3 regions of the Streptomyces sp. NPDC005808 genome follow, and region 3 is predicted to be linked to each of the others. Evidence: riboswitches for the same ligand, from Rfam matches in the RefSeq annotation. Region 3 holds a riboswitch; each other region holds the start of a gene.
The links. A riboswitch is a leader RNA that binds a small molecule or an ion and turns the genes downstream of it on or off. The one in region 3 is predicted to bind S-adenosylmethionine.

Region 1 (3,268 bases), on a different contig from region 3:
CGAGTCCTGGCCCTCCCCGAAGGGTTCGCGGCCGCTCGACGCATACGCCAGTACGGCGCCCAGCGCGAAGACGTCGCTCGGCGGCCCCACCTCGGAGCCGTTGCGTATCTGCTCGGGCGAGACGTATCCGACCGAGCCGACCATGGCGCCGGTGCGGGTCATCGCCGTCGCCTCCAGCGCCCGTACGATCCCGAAGTCGATGACCCGCGGACCGTCCGGCGCCAGCAGGATGTTGGACGGCTTGAGGTCGCGGTGCACCATGCCCCTGGCGTGGATCGCGGCGAGGGCCTCGCCCAGTGCGGCGGCGAAGGTGAGCACCGCGTCCTCGGACAGCGGCCCGCCGTCGAGCACCGCGTCGCGCAGGTTCGGCCCGTCGACGAACTCCGTTGCCATCCAAGGCCGTTCGCCCTCGGGATCGGCGTCGACCACCCGCGCGGTGTAGGTGCCGCTGCCGCCGACGGTCTGCGCGGCCCGCACCTCCTGGCGGAACCGGGCGCGGAAGGTGCGGTCCTGCGCGTGCTCGGCCCGCACCACTTTCACGGCCAGCCGGAGCCCGGCCCGCGACTCGGCGAGATAGACCTCGCCCATACCACCCGCACCGAGCCGACCGAGCACCTCGTACGGACCGATCCGCCGTGGATCCGTCTCCCGCAGCGCCTGCACTCCCCGTGACTCCCCTGTTCGCCGTACCGCCGCCGAAGGGAGCGTATACGCCGTGCTCCCGTCAGGCGATCACACGGCCGGGACGCAACGCCCGTCCTGCGTGCGGTAGTTCCACTTCGCACCGTCCCGCACGAGCTCCTTGACCGCGCGCACGAAACGCTCGACGTGCTCGTCCGGGGTGCCCGCGCCGAAGCTGACGCGGATGGCGTTGAGGGACTTCTCGCCGGGCGCGGCCTCGGGAGCGCCGCACTCGCCCTGGGTCTCCGGGTCGCTGCCGAGGAGGGTACGCACCAGCGGGTGGGCGCAGAAGAGGCCGTCGCGCACCCCGATGCCGTACTCGGCGGACAGCGCGGCCGCGAAGTGCGAGCTGTTCCAGCCCTCCACGACGAAGGAGATGACGCCGACGCGCGGGGCGTCGTCGCCGAAGAGCGAGAGGACCCTGACCTCGGGCACCTCGGCGAGACCCGCGCGGACCGTCTCGATCAGGTGCTGCTCACGGGCGACGAGGGTGTCGAAGCCCGCCTCGCTGAGCGCCTTGCAGGCGGAGGCGATCGAGTAGACGCCGATCACGTTCGGTGAGCCGGCCTCGTGCCGGGCGGCGCTCTCGTGCCACTCCACGTCCACGCCGCCGTCCGTACGCCGCGACACCTTGCGGCTGGCGCCGCCGCCCGCCAGGTACGGCTCGGCCTCGCGCAGCCAGTCGGAGCGGCCCGCGAGGACTCCGGAGCCGAAGGGGGCGTACAGCTTGTGCCCGGAGAAGGCGACCCAGTCGACGTCGAGGTCGCGCACCGACACCGGGTGGTGCGGGGCGAGCTGCGCGGCGTCGAGCACGATGCGCGCGCCGTGCGCGTGCGAGGCGGCGGCCAGCTCACGCACCGGCCACAGCTCACCGGTGACGTTCGAGGCGCCCGTGACGCAGACGAGGGCCGGGCCGTGGGGGTCGCGGTGGCTGAGCGCGCGCTCCAGGGTCGCGACGGCCTCCCCCGGCGTACGCGGGGCGTTCAGGTACGTCACCCGCGCGTCCCGCCAGGGCAGCAACGCGGCGTGGTGCTCGGTCTCGAAGACGAAGACCTGGCAGTCGGCCGGCAGGGCGGCGGCGAGCAGGTTGAGCGAGTCGGTGGTCGACCGGGTGAAGACGACCTGGTCGTCCGCACGGCAGTCCAGGAACTCGGCGACGGTGGCGCGGGAGTTCTCGAAGAGGTCGGTGGAGAGCTGGGACAGGTACCCGGCGCCACGGTGCACGCTGCCGTAGTACGGGGCGTACGCGGCCACGTCGTCCCACACCCGCTGGAGGGCCGGGGCGCTGGCGGCGTAGTCGAGGGCGGCGTACGTGACCTCGCCACCGGTGACGAGCGGGACGGTGACATCTCGGCCCAGAACAGGCAGAGCTCCGGAAATGTCACGACAAACCGTCTGGTCGGCGGCAACGATGGAAGCAGACATGGCGAACTCCTGTGAGACGCGGGGAACATCACCGCGCGAGCCGGTCCATGGAGGTGGCGCTCAGCGCGGGAACGGGTGAAAGTGATAGGCGGAAAAGGGGCTCTACGCCCTATCGCATTCGCTTGCTCACAGAAGGCTCCCTCGAATGACCAGGACCCCTGGGCCTTAACCACTCAGAAGAGGGCGAGGGGTCCGCGCTTGCCGCAGACCTCGCTGCCTACGGCCTGGTCTTCACCCGGGGCACCCCGCCACGGACGGAGGGTTGCCGGACAGTCGGCCGGGGCCTGATGACTGTCACTCATGACCTGCCGAAAAAACTAACCGAACTGATCGCGACGGCGCAACCCGTGTCCGGATCCCGGAACCCGAAAGGGGCCGGACCTCTTCGCCCCAGCCCCTTTCGAACCGCCTCGCAAGGCGAGCTACGCGTTGGTCGCGGCCACCCAACGCTCGAGCGTCCGCTTGGCCGCCCCCGAATCGACGGCCTCCGCCGCCTGCGCCATCCCCGCTCGGATCTGCTCCGCGAGCGGCCCGTCACCCGGCGACAGGGCCACCAGCGCCGCCGCCGAGTTGAGCAGTACGGCGTCCCGCACCGGCCCCGTCTCGCCGTCGAGGAGCCGCCGCGCCACGTCGGCGTTGTACGTGGAGTCCGCGCCCCGCAGCGCCTCGATCGGGACCAGGTCGATTCCGACGTCCCTCGGGTCGAAGGTCTCCTCGGTGACCTTTCCGTCCCGTACGACCCACACCCGGGACGTGGAGGTGATGGTCAGCTCGTCGAGGCCGTCGTCGCCGCGGAAGACCAGTGAGGAGTTGCCGCGCTCGGCGAAGACGCCCGCCACGATGGGCGCCATGCGGGGGTCCGCGACGCCGACCGCCTGCGCCTTCACCCGTGCCGGGTTCGTCAGCGGACCGAGGGCGTTGAAGACCGTACGAATGCCCAACTGCCCACGTGCGGCGCCCACATGACGCAGCGCCGGGTGGAACTTCACCGCAAAGCAGAAGGTGATCCCGGCCTCCTCGGCCACCTCGGCCACCCGCTCCGTCGTCAGCTGCAGATTGACCCCGAGCTTTTCCAGGACGTCGGACGCCCCGGAGGCGGAGGATGCCGCCCGGTTGCCGTGCTTGACGACCTTCGCGCCGGTCCCTGCGATGACGATCGCCG
Region 2 (3,268 bases), on a different contig from region 3:
AGGATGTCAGGGTCGGCGCGGGTCAGGTTGCCCCAGGACGCGTCGAAGTCGCCGGACTGCAGCATCGTCGCGAACTGGGCGGTGGGCGTCTCCTTGAGCACCACGTCGACACCCACGGCCTTGAACTGTTGCTGGATCAGCTCCAGCGTCGGCTGGTTCGTGGCCGCGTTGGCGAACCACCGGACGATCAGACGGAGCTCGGTGCCGTTCTTCGACCGGATGCCGTCACTGCCGACCTTCCAACCGGCCGAGTCCAGCAGGGACTTCGCCTTCGCCGCGTCGAAGGCCAGATCCGAGCCCTGGTCCGCGTAATCCGGTGTCGTGTACGCCAGGATGCTGGTAGCCGCCCTGGTGCCGGTCGGGAACACGGTGTCGACGATCTGCTGCCGGTCGATGGCGAACAGGAGCGCCTGACGCACCCTCACGTCCTTCAGTAGCGGGCGGGAGTTGTTCAGCCCCAGGTTGAACACCGCACCGGGATTGGCCCGCCCTTGCAGGTTCACCTGGCCGCCCGTGAGGGCCGCCTCGTTTGCCTTGCCGACACTGCTGATCGCGTCCACCTGACCGGACTGCAGGCTGCCGGTGCGCACGCCCGCCTCGGGCACCACCTTGAACACCAGCTTGTCCAGGTACGCCTCGCCCGGCTTGGTCCACAACGACGAGCCCCAGGCGTACTTGCTGCGCTTGGTCAAGGTGATGGACTGGTTCTGTACGTAGCTCTCCAGCGCGAACGGGCCGGACCCGACCACACCCTTGCTGCACTTCTCCTGCGGGCTCTGCTTGGCACTCGCCGACGACTCGATACCCAGCGAGTGCGTCGACGTCGCCTGCAGGAACTGCGCGTTCGGCTGCTGGAACCTGACCCGCACCGTGAGCGGGTCGATCACCGTGGTGCTGTCCAGGCCGCTCAAGTACCCCTGGGCCAGCGACCCCAGGGCGCCGAGCTTCGGCACCGCGTCGAAGTTGTCCTTCACCACCTGGGCAGTCAACGGTGTCCCGTCGCTGAAGGTGACACCCGATCGCAGGTGGAAGGTGAACGTGGTCGTGTCGGAACTGATGTCCCAGCTCTTCGCCAGCCACGGCACGATCTTGCCGGTCTTGGGATCCTGGTCGGTCAGCGAGTCCACGATCTGGCGCAGCGAGTAAATGGTGTCGTTGCTGCCCACCTGCTGCGGATCCACGCACCCTACGTCGGAACCCACCGCGAAGGTCAGTGTGCCGCCGGACCTGGCCGGGCCGCTGTCGCTGGTCGAGCTGCCGCTCGACGCGCAGGCGCTCAGCAGGAGGCTGCTTGTCACCAGTGCGGCGAGTGCCGCCCACCGGGTAGGTCGGGAATCCGGATGCGATATCACGGAACGGGTTCTCCTACTCCAAAGTCACCGCGCACGTGCCCGCGCATGCCAAGGCGAAGCGGCCCTGTGCAGACCAAGGCGGAGTGGCGGAAATATTCGGAAGGTGCCTGGGGGAAGGGTGCCGACGAAGGCGTGACGGCACCGCGGACTCCGACAGCGCTGTGAGAGCCCGCACGGAGTCGCCCGCGGCGTCAAAGCCGTCGGCGAGCGTCACCCAGAGAGCGGGAGGCAGGGTCGCAATCAGCCGTGACACAGGCAGCTGGTGAAGAGCTGCAGGTCGATGTGGCGTCGGCGGGAGAATCCGGAGAACACCGCAGCGGCCGCGATCGAGGCACTCAGCTCACTGCTGTACCGCACGCTGGTCCTCCCGATCTCAGGCCCGATCCAACGGTCAGGCGCTTGCGCAGTCGGTGACTCTGCCGGGCTTTCACCCGGAGCACCCCACCGCGGTGAGGAGTTGCCGGTCAACGAGCCAGGGCCTGACGCTGACACTCGATACCGCTGGGAACGCTAACGAGCGCCGCCATGATCCGTCAATGGGGACAGGCGAGTTGGGCAACGCAGGGCACGGCGGATCGAACTGCGCGAGGCTCGGCAACGGCCGGCCGAACTGTCCTGACCAGGCGCCGGCCGGGGCCTGCCGTGCCCCGACTCGAGAACTCGCGGCCCTGCCTGTTTTGTCCCCCAGGCGGCCTTCGTAGTTTTTTCCTGAAGCCTGGGTAAGGTTTCGCCCAAATATGTGGCTTTATGCGAGATGTAGGCACATCCTGAACGGAGATAAATGTGTACCTAGCAACTAGTCGGGGCGAGCTCCTGACTCCGGGCGCTTGGAGGAAAAGGCATGCAATGGAGCAGCCTGCAAAAGGCTCACGGCCGGCCGTCTCGACTCGAACGTTCTCAGGGCACTCAACCTGTCGCCCCGACCCTGCCGGTCCAGGGCGGCCGAGGAGCCGAACCTGTGGATGACCGGCGTGTGGACCTGGCCGCCGCGCACGCGACTCCGGAGCTACTGGCGATTCGAGACCGGCTGCTGGTCGCCCTGGCATTCTCGTCAGGCGTTTTCGAAGCGATCTGCTTTCTTTCTTTCGGGAAGGTCTTCACGGCGTTCCAGACCGGAAACCTGGTGTTTCTCGGACTGGGCGTAGCCGGTACCCGGCCGCCCGACGGTCCGGATCCCGTTCGCGTGGTGATTTCCCTTGCCGCGTTCGCCGTGGGGGCCGCGCTGGCAACAAGGATCCTGACCGCGTTCAACGGCGACGAGGAGATGGAGGACTCCGAGATCTTCGAAGCGTGGCCGCGTCGTGTCTCCATCGCGCTCTGCGTCGCGACGGTGGCGCAGGTCGGTTTCCTCGTCGTGTGGATGGCGACGTCCCCGTCCAGCCTTGTGTCCAACATCCTGGTCGCCCTCAACGCCTTCGCCATGGGTCTGCAGATGAACGCCATTCGGTCGCTCCATGTGCCTGGCATTTCCACCACGGCGGCCACGGCCACCTTCATCAGCTGGGTTTCCGGTATCACCACCTGGACTCTCAAGCCCGCCGCGGCACGTCGCCTCACCGGGGTCCTGGTGGGCATGGTGGCCGGCGCCTTCGTCGGAGACTGGATGCTCAGCCACGCGCACACCTACGCACCGGTGGTGCCGGTGGCCGTGATCGCAGTCGTCATCGCGATCGCCTCCGGGATGCTGAAGCAGAAACCTGCGCGATAGAGCGCCGACGAGCGGGATCCTCGCCTCGGTGCCGGTACGGCCGGCGTTACGGTCGTACCGGCTTGGGCTGACCGGCACTGTGGCCGGGATCCGGCCGGCAGAAGATGTTGAGCTCCAGCGCACGAAAAGCCAGTGGGGATGGGTACCGGGGCCCGCGCTACGTACTGACAGCGGGGCGAGTGGTAGGCCGGGAGCGCACGCGGACGCC
Region 3 (3,268 bases):
CGTCGTCCTCCCAGCTGTCCCACAGCCGGCGCACCGCCTCGACGTAGTCGGCGGTCTCGTCGAAGAGGTCGACGATCAACTCCTGCAGGGCCGGAGTCTCCAGGTCTTCGACACGGAGCTTGGGGAACTCACGGCGTCCGAAGTGAGCGGCCTCGTGTCGTCGCGCGGACGCCTGCACCCGCACGCCGGCACGGCCGGTGCTCACATAGTCGAGGGTGGCGATGGCCTTGGATATGTGGAAGGGCTCCGAGTGGGTGGTCACCACGCTCGGCACCAGCCCTATGTGGCTGGTCAGCGGCGCAACGCGGGCGGCGATGAGGACGGCGTCGAGTCGGCCGCGTACCTGGTCGGTGCGTGGGTCCGGTTCGCTGAGGCGCGCGGACTGCAGGCCGAGGCCGTCCTCGATGGTCACGAAGTCGAGCAGGCCACGCTCGGCCTCGGTGACCAGGTCGGTCCAGTACGAGGCGGTGAACAGGTCGTGGGGGCGGGCCACCGGCTCGCGCCAGGCGGCGGGGTGCCAGCCCGCGCCGTCGAGGGCGACAGCCAGGTGCAGTGCGGAGGGAGAAGAGGAGGACGAGGGCAACGACGTTGACGAGGACACGAAAGGGGTGCCTTCCTGATCGACCGTGTGAGATCGCCGGGCCTCGGCTGGGAGGGTGCGGCGGCGGGGTGACAGGTCAGGGACGACAGAGCGCGCCGGCCACGCGCTGAAGGTCGATGTGCGGCCGGGAGTACAGGTGCACGCGGCGGCGCGGGGCGAGAACCAGGACACGGAGACGGGGCACGGTCTGCACGTCCGTCACCTCCGCCCTTCCGGCTCGGCGGGCTGGAGGCCGCCGGCATCGCGCTTGCGGAACCCGGGGCGGGCACCGCCTGGTCGTCACCTGGAGCACCCCGCCGCGGAGGAGGGTTGCCGGTCAGCAAGCCAGGGCTTGACGCTGACGCTCATAACCTGCTGGGGACGTTACGGGAGGCCACAGCGGTGCGCAATGGGCCGGGGATCATGGTCGTGATCACGCCGCCGCGCGTCCTCAGGAGGGTCAACCACTGGGCTGCGCAATCTGTTCCACGCCTCCCGTACGGCCTGAGGCACGCTGGATGACCACCTGATGAGACTGCGCCGGAGGCCTTCTTGACGACCTCACGGAGCGCACCGACACTGACGGGGACGGTCACGATTGTCAGCGCCCTTCGGGCAGGTTCACCCTGCCTGTGAGGTCATCGGCCCCGGCCCGCTGGCAGGCAACCCTTCCACCGCGACGGGGTGCCCCGGGTGACGACCCGGTTCCGCCGGTGCGGCGGGACAAGCGTGGTCTCGCGTCTCGCGAGCCCCGAGTGCGGGACAGGTGGGAATGGCCAACAGCGGTTTGACGAGACGCCTGCACATCGATCTGTTGCGTGTCTCCAGCGCCTACTAGTCCGAGCGATCCGGACCAGTACGTAGCGCAGTCACTCCGTTCCGCCGCGGTGCCCACAAGGTGGCCGTGGCCTCCTCGTCCCATGGAGAGTCATGTCCGAGACAATCTCGCACGCCTCAAACACCGGTACGTCCAGCACGTGTACGTCAACTCCGTGCGCACCCAGCTCACTTGACGCGGTCCCCCATCCCCGGATCGCCGCGATCCCGTCCGCCCGCCCACACCGATTCCGCAGCCGTATCGGAGTGGGTCTCGCCGGCGGCTTCTACCCTGCCCCGCACCGCTACGAGCTGTATCTGTCCGCGCGCTGTCCCCTCTCGCTACGGGTTTCCATCACGCACGGCCTGCTGGGTCTCAAGGACTCGGTCGCCATCACACGGCTGGCGCTCCCCGCCGACACCCCCGCCGCGTTCGCCTCCCTGCGCGGGGTGTACGAGGCCACCTGGCACCACTACGACGGTCCGCTGACCGCCCCCGCGCTGTGCGACCGGTGGAGCGGACGTGTCGTCAGCAACCACACGCCCGACATCCTGCGCGACCTCGGCGATCTCTTCCCCGACCGCGCCGGATCCTGCCGCTCCCCGCTCCGCCCGTCGGAACTCGCCGCGGACGTCGACGCCCTGCGCGACCTCCTCGACCGGGATGTCACACCGGGCGCGCCGCTACAGGAACGGTCGGCCGCTCTCGACCTGCTGAACCGTCAACTCACCGCCGGTCCCTATGCGTTGGGCAAGGAACTGACCGCCGCAGACGTGGACCTCTGGGTCGCCCTGGTCCAACTCGAAGCGGTCCAGGACCTGTCCTCGTACGCACTCCTCCAGGACTACGTGCGACGTCTCGACGCCCACCCGGCCTTCCACCGGCACCTGTGAGCAGGCGGCTTCGTCAGGTACGGGATTCCAGGGCGGCCCGGGTGTCGTCGCCGTAGACGCCCGTCTCGTCACCCCGGATCCCGTACCAGAGCTGGAAGCGGGCCACGGCCGCGGTGAGGGTGGGGTCGTACGTTCCGCTCGTGACGCCGCTGTCGTAGACATCCGGGATGTGGAGCAGCCGTTCCTGGAGTTCCGCCACCTCGGGGCCGTTGTCTCCCTCCCGGAGGATGCCGGTGCCGTCCGGGTCCGCGGCGCCGGAAGGCGCCTGAGCGACGGGTGCCGTGGCGGACGAGGCGGCCCCGGCCTGCGATCGGCTGTCTCCGCCGGGCAGCAGCATGGCCACGGCGAATCCGACCAGCGCGGCCGCCACGACAGCGGCGACGACGGCGGCTCGGCGCAGGCCCGTAGCGTGTCCGTACCCTTGCCCGGCTGCACGCCCCGGTCGGCGCCCCGGCTCCTGCCGGGTCGGCGCCGCGGGCTTCGCCTCCTCGTAGGCGGCATAGTTCTCGCCCACCAGAACGGGCGGCAACTCCTCCGTCTCACCCAGGTGCGCCGAGGACAATCTGACCGACTCGTAGTTTTCGTCCGGGCCGACGGCCTGCTGATCCTCTCGGAACTCCCTCACCAGTTCCGCCAGGGCCTCCGTGCGGCGGCGCTGCTGGACGTAGGTGGGTTCGAGCGCCGGGCGGCGCATGGGCTGCTCGCGTTCGGGCGGTGTCGACACACTGCTCTCCTTCCGTGCGCGCGGTCTCCCGCCATCCCCGTGGAGAGATACGGAGGCACGGGCACGGGAGTTCAACCGCTGCCTACCACCTCGGTAGTGGGCTGCTCGGGTGACGGCCGCTCCGCCGAACGGCCCCCACCCGCAGCCGTCGGCTCAGCAGTCGCGGAACTCGGGTGACTGGTTGAGGATCTGGGAGCGCAGCGAGGTGAACCGGGTGTGGGTCTCGCCGCCCTGTGCCTCGGGGCGGAAGACGG

Region 1: it holds a riboswitch for S-adenosylmethionine, as region 3 does, so the genes downstream of both, ACFYPC_RS18980 (aminotransferase class V-fold PLP-dependent enzyme) here and ACFYPC_RS29455 (putative leader peptide) in region 3, are expected to answer to the same signal.
Region 2: it holds a riboswitch for S-adenosylmethionine, as region 3 does, so the genes downstream of both, ACFYPC_RS27925 (ABC transporter substrate-binding protein) here and ACFYPC_RS29455 (putative leader peptide) in region 3, are expected to answer to the same signal.

What each region holds. Positions count from the first base shown of each region.
Region 1 is NZ_JBIAIK010000007.1:435,415-438,682, forward strand. Features, by position in the region: gene ACFYPC_RS18975 (PQQ-binding-like beta-propeller repeat protein) at 1-663, opposite strand, end outside; gene ACFYPC_RS18980 (aminotransferase class V-fold PLP-dependent enzyme) at 733-2,106, opposite strand; SAM riboswitch class IV at 2,296-2,412, opposite strand; gene trpD (anthranilate phosphoribosyltransferase) at 2,529-3,268, opposite strand, start outside.
Region 2 is NZ_JBIAIK010000014.1:142,572-145,839, reverse strand. Features, by position in the region: gene ACFYPC_RS27925 (ABC transporter substrate-binding protein) at 1-1,352, opposite strand, end outside; SAM riboswitch class IV at 1,743-1,852, opposite strand; gene ACFYPC_RS27920 (YoaK family protein) at 2,194-3,060, shown strand.
Region 3 is NZ_JBIAIK010000016.1:4,707-7,974, forward strand. Features, by position in the region: gene ACFYPC_RS29445 (LLM class flavin-dependent oxidoreductase) at 1-601, opposite strand, end outside; gene ACFYPC_RS29450 (putative leader peptide) at 678-794, opposite strand; SAM riboswitch class IV at 840-953, opposite strand; SAM riboswitch class IV at 1,171-1,316, shown strand; gene ACFYPC_RS29455 (putative leader peptide) at 1,353-1,418, shown strand; gene ACFYPC_RS29460 (glutathione S-transferase family protein) at 1,511-2,290, shown strand; gene ACFYPC_RS29465 (peptidoglycan-binding protein) at 2,304-3,014, opposite strand; gene ACFYPC_RS29470 (SCO5389 family protein) at 3,168-3,268, opposite strand, start outside.